DNA from 3 places in the Microbacterium petrolearium genome. Region 3 is predicted to be linked to each of the others. Evidence: predicted binding sites of a transcription regulator. Region 3 holds the regulator's gene; each other region holds the start of a gene.
What was found. Region 3 encodes LexA, which represses DNA repair genes until DNA is damaged. Its sites were predicted from a motif close to TCGAACANNTGTTCGA; they were not measured.
Positions count from the first base shown of each region.

Region 1: a site for LexA is predicted at 1,896-1,911, ahead of ACYVJ0_RS02555 (HNH endonuclease signature motif containing protein). Genes of this name have one in related genera too.
Region 2: a site for LexA is predicted at 1,340-1,355, ahead of ACYVJ0_RS01510 (HNH endonuclease signature motif containing protein). Genes of this name have one in related genera too.

Region 1 covers NZ_BAAGRQ010000002.1:126,460-129,729, reverse strand. The annotation lists gene ACYVJ0_RS02560 (hypothetical protein) at 1-158, opposite strand, end outside; gene ACYVJ0_RS02555 (HNH endonuclease signature motif containing protein) at 416-1,864, opposite strand; gene ACYVJ0_RS02550 (GNAT family N-acetyltransferase) at 1,980-2,579, shown strand; gene ACYVJ0_RS02545 (diacylglycerol/lipid kinase family protein) at 2,801-3,270, shown strand, end outside.
Region 2 covers NZ_BAAGRQ010000001.1:313,916-317,185, reverse strand. The annotation lists gene ACYVJ0_RS01510 (HNH endonuclease signature motif containing protein) at 1-1,307, opposite strand, end outside; gene ACYVJ0_RS01505 (DUF4440 domain-containing protein) at 1,427-2,272, shown strand; gene ACYVJ0_RS01500 (deoxyguanosinetriphosphate triphosphohydrolase family protein) at 2,343-3,270, shown strand, end outside.
Region 3 covers NZ_BAAGRQ010000008.1:108,991-112,260, forward strand. The annotation lists gene ACYVJ0_RS08480 (alpha/beta hydrolase family protein) at 1-1,399, opposite strand, end outside; gene lexA (transcriptional repressor LexA) at 1,454-2,149, opposite strand; gene ACYVJ0_RS08490 (LysM peptidoglycan-binding domain-containing protein) at 2,389-2,751, shown strand; gene ACYVJ0_RS08495 (histidinol-phosphate transaminase) at 2,842-3,270, shown strand, end outside.

The DNA.
Region 1 (3,270 bases), on a different contig from region 3:
TCGTCGGCGTCCACCGGCGCGTGCTCCCCGTCCACCGGATCCTCGCCGGCCGGCAGCTCGGAGTCCTCGCCGATGACCGGATCCTCACCGAGGGGCAGTTCCGGATCCTCGCTGACGCGGTCGTTCGCGAGATCGCGGCGGTCGTCGTTGTGCGTCATGTCGTACCTCCTTGTTCGCCTGCCAGCCTCGCGCCGCCGCGGGCGCATCGGGAGGGCATTGACGCGGGCGCGCGGATGCGGCATCGGCGTTGCGTGTGCACCGACCACGGCGATCTGAGGTTCAGTTCGACGACCGGGTCCCGGTACGCAACGCGATGAGCTGCTCGATACGCTCCCAGGGCACGTGTCGTCGCAGGGCAGCGCGGAGAACCACCGCAGGCCGGCGGAGCGGATCAGCGGATCGGCGGGTCAGCCAATCAGGGGATCGGCGGATCACCGGACGGAGCGTTCGATCGTGCGGACGCCACCGTGACGCCGACCGCGGCGGCGTCGGATTCGGCCGAATCGACGAACCGCACGGCCGATTCGGGCCGGTCGACGATCCTGCGACCGGTGGGACTGATCCACTCGAGCTCGCCGTCCTCGCGCTGCCGCACGCGCCACGGCGAGTTGTGCTTGAGCACGTGGTGTCCGCGGCAGAGCACACCGAGGTTCGCGACGCTCGTGCGCCCGCCTTCCGCGAAGGCGACCGTGTGGTCGATGTCGCATCGCCTGGCCGGCAGCCGGCACCCCGGGAACCTGCAGTGCTCGTCACGCGCGTGCAGGAACCGGCGCTGCGCTGCGGTCGGCAGATAGTGGTCGGCGGCGCGCAGCGCCCCCGTGTCGGGATCGCGGAACAGCCGCTCCCATCCCGGGGCCGACGCCGCGAGCCGACGGGCGGTGTCGGAGTCGATCGGGCCGTACCCCGCGAGGAACGCGGCATCCTCTCCGATCCCGATGACCGTGCGCACCGGGATCGTCACCTGGACCGTGCCGCGGATGCCGTCGAGCGCGTTCGCTCCGGTGGCGTCGTGCGCAACGTGCGCTTGCGGGGCTCCCGACAGGAGAAGGTCGACGGCGATGTCGGCCCGAAGCTGATCGAGGGTGCGCGCATCGGATGCCGCGCTCGAGGGCTCGGCGGCCTCACCGCGGGACGAGTCGACGGTGGGCGCTCCGGCAGACGCGAGCCCCTCGCGTGCGGCATCCGCACCGCCAGCGCCCCTCGTTGCTGCGCGCTTCACGGACTTCGCCATCTGCGTCAGCCGGTCGTGCGCACCCTGCACCAGCGGGGCGGAGGCCACGAGGCACAGCTCGGCCATGCCGTCCTCCAGAGGGCGCACGAACACGCCCCGCTGCTGACGCGCCTCGCGATGCCGCTCGGCCAGGGCAACCGGCTGTGCCGCCTCCGCGAAGCGCCGGCACGCCTCTCGCGCGGCTGCCACGGTGCCCGACTTCGCCGCGGGGATCGCCTGCTCCTCGTAGGCGGCGCGGGACGCGTCGTCGCCGAGCCGCAGCCCCTCGTCGACGATCACCGACGCATGCCGACGCGACAGGTCGCCGGCGTCCATCGCCGCGAGCGTCGCCGGGAACCGCTCGCGCAGCGTCCACGACTCGCTCATCCGCGCCATCATCGTGCGCTGCCCGACGCCCGAGACCGCGGCGATCTCGGCGGCAGCCGACCGCATCGGCAGGTCATCCGAGACGCCCGGAGCCGACCTCGCCTGCTGCGCGATCACGTCGTCGACGAGCAGCGCCAGCAGCCGCGCCTTCCGCGCCTCCAGCCGATTGATCTCCTGCTCGATCCGGGCCACCGAGCCGATGAGCACACGCGCGCGCTCCTGCTCCCCCGGGGTGGGGAACCAGGATGAGACCGTGGGCGTCGACATACCCCCATCGTCCCACCAACCACCGACACTTTCGAAGAAATCTTCGAGTCTGTGGATAACCCGGTCAACGGCCTCCCGCATCGGCGGAATCCGACCCGCGCGATACCGTGACGGGATGGAGCACCCCGCCACCGAGAGCGCCCTCGTCGCCGATCCGCTGCGGGCCGTGGACTGGCCCATCCGCACCGAGCGCCTGCTGCTGCGCCGCGTGACGCCGGCCGACATCGACGCGATGTGGGCGTTCCGCCGGCTGCCCGAGGTGGGCATGTGGATCGGCGGCGCGCCCGACACCCTCGACGGGCACCGCGCGCGCATGCGCCGCAACAGCCCGTCGCTGGTCTCGATCGTCCTCCCCGAGGAGGGCACCGTGATCGGCGACCTCATGATCAAGGTCGAGGACGCGTGGGCGCAGGCCGAGGTGGTCGCGCAGGCGCGCGGCGTGCAGGCCGAGATCGGCTGGACCCTCGACCCCGCCTTCCAGGGCCGGGGCTACGCCACCGAGGCCGTGCGCGCCGCGATCGGCCTCTGCTTCGGCCCGCTCGGCCTGCGCCGCGTGACCGCGAACTGCTTCGCGGCGAACGAGCCCTCGTGGCGCCTCATGGAGCGCCTCGGCATGCGTCGCGAGGCCCACGCCGTGCGCGACAGCCTGCACCGCTCCGGCGAGTGGATGGACGGGTACACGTACGCGCTGCTGGCCGAGGAGTGGCGGGGATAGCTCGATGTCGAGCCGGGAGAGCTGCTGAGCGGGATCACCGTGGAGATGTTCGCGCCGCGGGCCGTGGATGGGCGACGGCGGGCGAATCGGTAGCCGCGGCGGGCTTGCGGTGGTCGCTTCATCTTCGCTCGCTGGCGCTCGCTACGTTCAGCAACCGATTGAGTGCAGCCGATGAGGTGCAGCAACCGGTCACCCGCGGCACCCCGGAATAGGCTGACGACATGGCCCAGACCGACGCACGCACACGGCGGGCCGCGCTCGTGTACAACCCGTCGAAGGTGAACGGCGCCAAGCTGCGCGCGCTCGTCGAGGCGCAGTCCGCGCGCTCCGGATGGGGTGAGCCGATCCTGCTCGAGACGAGCGTGGAGGACCCCGGGCAGGGGATCACGCGCGAGGCCCTGGCGCAGGGGGCGGCGGCCGTGCTCGTGGCCGGCGGCGACGGCACGGTGCGCGCCGTGGCCGAGGTGATGGACGGATCCGGCGTGCCGCTCGCGATCGTGCCCAGCGGCACGGGCAACCTGCTCGCCCGCAACCTGCTGCTGCCGCTGGGCGATCAGCAGGAGATGGTGCGCGCCGCGTTCGAGGGCGAGACCGTGCCGGTCGACATCGGCATCGCGCGGCTGCTGCGGGCCGACGGCGCCACCGAGGAGCACGCGTTCGTCGTCATGGCCGGCATGGGGCTGGACGCGGC
Region 2 (3,270 bases), on a different contig from region 3:
TTGAGCATGTGATGTCGCTTGCACAGGCTCTGGAGGTTGGTCACGTCGGTGGGGCCGCCCCGCGAGTGCGGGTGGATGTGGTCGGCGTCGCACCGTCGGGCGGCTTGCCGGCAACCGGGGAAGCGGCAGTGCTCGTCGCGGGCCCGGAGGAACCGCCGCTGCGCCGCAGTGGGCGTGTAGTGATCGACGGTCAGCAGCGCCCCGGTGTTCGGGTCGAGGAACAGCCGCTCCCACGCGGTGACCTCGGCCGCGAGCCGGCGGGCCGTGGCCGGATCGATCGGCTCCCCGCCCGCCGTGGGGACGCCGCTCGGGCGCCGGGCGCCGCGGTGCAACCCGGAACTCCCGCGCCGCTCGTGCCGGTGCTCGCGCATGGAGTTGCCGGCCGTCGTGCCGGGGACCGCGTCGGCGTGGATGCGGCCGTCGGTGAGGACGTGGGCGGGGATGGTGACGTGGATCGTGCCGCGTACCTGCGCGAGCACGTCCTGCCCGGTCCCGTCCTCAACGATGTGCCCGCTGGGTGCGCCGGCGAGCAGCAGGTCACACGCCAGGTCGGCGCGCAGCTCATCGATGCGGCGCTTGTCGGGCCCAGCCGCCGCACCGGCACCTTCCGCCGTCCCCGCGTCGGTACCGGCAGTCCGTCCGAACGCATCCCGCTCGGCGATCACCGTCCGCGCCATCGTGGTCAGCCGGTCGTGGATGCCCTGCACCAGCGGCACCGGTGCGGTCAGCCGCAGCTCGGCCATCCCGTCCTCCAGCGCCATCACCCGCACACCCCGCCGGGCCCGGGCCGCCTCGTGGCGCTGCGCGAGGGACTCCTCCAGGAACGCGTCGGCGATCGCCCGGCACATCGGCTTGAGCCCCGCCACCGTCGCCTCCTCCGCGACACCGAGCGCCCGCGCCTCGTACTCCCGCCGATCCGCCGCGTCCCCGATCCGCGTGCCCTCGGCCACGAGCACCGCGGCGTGACGGCCGGGCAGCCGGCCCTCCTCCACCTGCGCCAGCGTCGCCGGGAAGTCCCGCACCAGCAGCGCGGCGTCGACCATGCGGTTCTCCACGGTCCGCGGCCCCTCCCGCAGGGCCGCGGCGACCTCCGCGGCCATCGACCGCACCGGCATGTCCCACTCCGGCGGGGCACCCGCACGCTCCACCTGCCCGACCGCGATATCCAACGCCCGGCCCAGCAGGCGCGCCTCCTCGGCCTCCAACCGCGCCCGCTCCGCCCGCACCACCTGCAGGCGCGACACGATCCGGCCCGTCTCGGCGCGCTCCGACGCCGTGGGCTCCCAGAAGACCGTGTCTCTTTCCATACCCCGATTCTCCCAGCCACCCCCGACAACCATCGAAGAAATGTACGGGGTGGGGATAAGTCGCCAGCCCGCTCCACAGGTCAGCCACGCGGGACCCGCACCCGCCCTAGGGTGGCCATATGAGCGACTCCCCCTCGGTGCGACAGCTGCGACTCGTCGTCGCGGTGGACGACTTCGACGCGACCCTCCGCCTCTACCGCGACGTGCTCGGGCTGCGCGAGCAGGCGGCGTTCCACGGGGACGGCGGCGCGCGCGTCGCCATCCTCGACGCCGGTGCCGCCACCCTCGAGATCGCCAACCGGGCACAGGTGGAGATGATCGACGGCATCGAGACCGACGGTGGCACGAGCGACCGGATGCGGGTCGGGTTCGAGGTGGATGACGCCGCGGCGACGACCGACCGGTTTGTCGACGCAGGTGCGCAGCTCGAGGCCGCGCCCCGCGAGACGCCCTGGCGCTCCCTCAACTCCCGGCTGCGCACCCCCGGCGACCTTCAGGTCACGCTGTTCCAGGAGCTCGAGACCCTCGAGCAGCGCAGCGCGCGCCCGGGATTCCGAAGCGAAGCCCCGGCAGCGGGCGACGACGGGATCGCGGAGGTCATCGAGAACGAGCGGCAGCTGCAGGACCCCGCCGTGCGGCGGGACGGCGCGCGCCTCGAGTCGCTTCTCGCGGCCGACTTCACCGAGATCGGCGCATCGGGCCGCATCTGGGACCGCGCGCAGATCGTCGACCTGCTGCGCAACGAGACCGTGCGCGACGAGGCCGGCACCGACGAGGCCGGCACCGACGCGATCGAGATGCGCGAGGTCCAGGCCCGGTCGCTCGGCACGGGCCTGGTGCTCGTGACGTGGCTCTCGCAGCGCGCGGGTCGGCACGCCCGCCGCTCGTCGCTGTGGCGGCGCGACGCGGACGGCTGGCGGCTCGTGCACCACCAGGCCACACCGCTGCCCGACGCCGCCGGCTGACCGCCGACACCGGCTGCGCGCCCGACGCGGCGCGATGAGCCACCCCCGCGCGCTCTGCGACACTGTGGTGATGGCCATCACCGCTGACGCCGGCCAGGGCATCGCTCGCCCGGCCGACCCGCGCGCCGCCCGGCGCATCCCCGAACCGCTCGACGAGTTCCAGAGCGCGGAGCAGCAGCCCGAGTACCGCGTCGACGTGGAGCGCATCCGCTTCTCGCCGTACTACTCGCGCCTGTCGGCCGTGACGCAGGTGATCTCGCAGACGGGCGCCGGCCTGGCCGTGCACAACCGGCTCACGCACTCCATCAAGGTGGCGGCGGTGGCGCGCGCGATCGCGACGCACCTGTCGAGCCTGCCGGGCGACGACGGACGGATCGTCGCCGAGCTGGGCGGCTGCCATCCCGTCGTCGTGCAGGCGGCGGCCGCGGCGCACGACCTCGGGCACCCGCCGTTCGGCCACCTCGGCGAGCAGACCCTGGACCGGCTCGCGCGCGAGCGCTTCGGGCTCTGGGAGGGCTTCGAGGGCAATGCGCAGACGTTCCGCATCATCACGCGCCTCGACGAGTTCGACGAGCCCGGCGTGGGCCTGAACCTCACGGCCGCCGTGCGGGCCGCCGTGTTGAAGTACCCGTGGCGGCGGGGCGAGGGCGGCGTCCGCCGCGGCGGGTCGGGCAAGTTCTCGTACTACGCGCTCGACATCGACGAGCAGCGCGAGGCGCTGGCCGCCTATCCCCGGATCGAACAGGGCCAGCAGACCGTCGAGTGCTCGGTCATGGACATCGCCGACGACATCGCCTACTCGCTGCACGACCTCGACGACTTCTACCGCGCCGGCCTGCTCGACCAGGCGATCATCGCGGCAGAGTTCCGCACCTGGCGCGCCGAGCTCGCGCACCTGCGCGGCGCCGACCTCGCCGAGCTGCGCGCGGACGAGCGCGTGCCCGGCCGCTCGCTCGAGCTGCTGTGGCGGCGACTGGAGCAGAAGGACCCGTGGATCG
Region 3 (3,270 bases):
TGGACCCGCCGTAGTTCACGTCGAGCACGCCGATGCCGCGGCTCGTGAAGTACGCCATGACGATCGAGAGCGTGCCCGAGACGTGGGTGGTGGGACCGCCGTGCACCAGCACGAGGTAGGGCGGCAGCTCGCCCTCGGGTGCGTCGAACTCGGGGCTCGTCGGCGGGTAGTCGAACGCGTGCACGGGACCGTTCGGACCGGGGCAGGTGATGGCGCGCGAGACCGGCAGCCAGGCGGGGTCGAGGTCGCCGACGGGCACGCCGCCCCGCACCGGCTCGATCGTGTGCGCGTCGACGTCGAGCAGCCACAGGCCGCCCGGCACGCGCGCGCCGGCGCCGGTCAGCAGCACGCGCTGGCCCCGCACGTCGCGCACGAGCACGCCGCCCGTGAGGGGCGTGTCGAGGGCGTCCTCGGCGCCGCACGTGGGATCGATCACGACGAGCTGATCCGATCCGTTCGTCTGCACCGCGAGGATCCGGCCGTCGGCCATGGTCGCGTACCAGCGCGCGCCGAGGTTCCACAGCGGCCCGCCCGTGTCGGCGTCGACCGTCATGATCGGCTCGGGCCCGACCGCCGACAGGCCGTCGAAGCGCGCCCAGTGCAGGTTCCAGCGCGCATCCTGCCCCGGGTGCGGGATGTCGGCGAGGAACATCAGCTCGTCGTCGCCCGTCCACTCGGGCTGCAGCGCCGAGACGGTGCCCGCCGCGGTGCGCCCGCCGGCGATCACCACGTGCTCGGTCACGCGGCCGCGCTCGTCGAGGCGGCCGACGCGCAGCTCGGCGGCGTCCCACGGCATGTCGGGATGGTCCCACGCGATCCACGCGATCCGATCGCCGCGCGGGGCCGGATAGGCGAGGAAGTCGCTGCCCGCCACGACGCTCGCGACGGCGGCCGCGTCGTGCGCGGCCGACCCGTCGAGGGGGATGCGCACGATGTCGCGCGCGGGCACCGGGGCGCCGGTGTGCGTCTCGCGCACGGCCCACAGCGCGCCCTCGGCGAGGGTGAGGTCGCCGAAGCACATGCCGCCGTCCGCCGGGGTGAGCGGCTCGGGATCCGTGCCCGGCGCGAACCTGTAGACGCGCTGGTCGGCGTGCTCGACGAAGTAGGCGACGCCGTCGTCGCCGGCGGTCCACGCACCGCCGCCGTACTCGTGCACGCGGGAGCGCACGCTCCAGGGGGCGGGCAGCAGCACCTCGGGCTCGCGGCCGGCCTCGCCGCGCATCAGGGCCGTGCGGCCGCGCTCGGCCGGCAGGCCCTCGCTCCACCAGACCTCGTCGCCCACGAAGCGCGCGCCGTCCAGGCGCAGCGATCCGCCGGCCACGTCGGCCGCGGTGATCGGCGATCGCCACGTGCCGTAGGGCGCGATCGTGCGGGCGGGGGCGGTCGCTTCGGAGGCCATGCCACCCACCGTAGGCGAGACGGCGGCGGGCCGCAGGGCGCCCGCCGGTGCGGATCAGACGGCGCGCAGCACGGCGACGACCTTGCCCAGCACGGTCGCCTCGTCGCCGAGGATCGGCTCGAACGCCGAGTTGCGCGGCAGCAGCCACGTGTGGCCGTCGCGCTGGCGGAAGGCCTTCACGGTGGCTTCGCCGTCGAGCATCGCCGCGACGATGTCGCCGTTCTCGGCGTTGTTCTGCGCGCGCACGACCACCCAGTCGCCGTGGCAGATCGCGGCGTCGATCATCGAGTCGCCGTTGACCTTGAGCATGAACAGCTCGCCCTTGCCCACGAGCTGGCGGGGCAGGGGGAAGATCTCCTCGACCTGCTGCTCCGCCGTGATCGGCACGCCCGCGGCGATGTTCCCGACGAGCGGCACCATCGCCGCGTCGCCGACGGCGGGCGCCGTGTCGGCCGGGTTCTCGCCCGACAGACCGGGCAGGTCGATGAGCACCTCCATGGCGCGCGTCTTGCCGGGGTCGCGGCGCAGGTAGCCGCTGAGCTCGAGCTGGCCGAGCTGGTGCGTCACGCTCGAGAGCGACTTCAGCCCGACGGCGTCGCCGATCTCGCGCATGCTCGGCGGGTAGCCGTGGCGCTGGATCGAGCGCTGGATGACCTCGAGGATGGCCATCTGCTTCTCGCTGAGGTTCCGGCGACGCCGCGTGCGGGGCTTGTCGTCGGTGCCGGCGATGTCGGCCGCGGCGTCGCTCATCTGTGCTCCTCGTTCGGATGTCGGAGGTCCGTGATTACGTGACCCTCGACCTCGAAGGTAGCCGATTCGTCGGGGTCTTCGGGAGATTTGTTCGAGCGTGTCCCGGCGGATCCGATGTCGGATGTCGGAGATAGCGTTGACATGTTCGAACCGTCGAACGTATATTCGGTACAGAGCTTCGCATCCGGCCTCCCGGCCGAGCGTCGGATGCGAAGCCGCCCAGACAGAAGGAGCACGACATGAGCACCGCCATCCTCACGGCAGCGGCAGCCCCCTCCGCGCCCCGCACCCGGCTGCGCCTCACGGTGCGCGGCCGCCGCGTGCTGGCGGCGCTGGCGGCCGCCCCGGTCGTCGCGGGTCTCGCGGCGGCCGTGCTCGGCGGCGGCGCGGCCCTGGCATCGGGCGAGGCGGGCGCCGACGCCTCGGCGTTCCACCTCGTCACGGTCACCGCGGGCGATTCGCTGTGGAGCATCGCGCAGGACGTGGCGCCCGGTCACGACCCGCGCGACGTGGTGTACGAGCTGAAGCGGCTCAACAACCTCGCCGGCGGGCTCGTGAGCCCCGGCCAGCAGATCGCGGTTCCCGCGGGCTACGCCGACTGAGCGGGGGCCGGGGCGGCATCGTCGTCCTCGCGATGACGGGCACGGCGATCGTCCGGCATCGAGGGGCCGCTCGGATCTAACATGGAGGGCGTGACCTCCGACCCGGCGAATACCTCGATCGCTCCCGCGATCACCCTCGACGACCTGCCGCTCCGCGCCGACCTGCGCGGGCAGACGCCCTACGGGGCGCCGCAGATGGCGGTTCCGGTCGCGCTGAACGTCAACGAGAACACGCATCCGGTGCCCGACGATGTCGCCGACGACATCGCCGACGCCGTCTCGCGCGCCCTGCGCGACGTGAACCGCTACCCCGACCGCGAGTTCACCCAGCTGCGCGAGGGATTCGCCGACTACCTCGGCCACGGACTCGTGCCCGAGCAGCTCTGGGCGGCCAACGGCTCGAACGAGGTGCTCCAGCAGGCGCTGCAGGCCTTCGGCGGGCCGGGGCGCTCGGCCTTCGGCTTCGCACCCACCTACTCGATGTATGGGCTGCTGGCCCGCGGCGTCGGCTCCGACTGG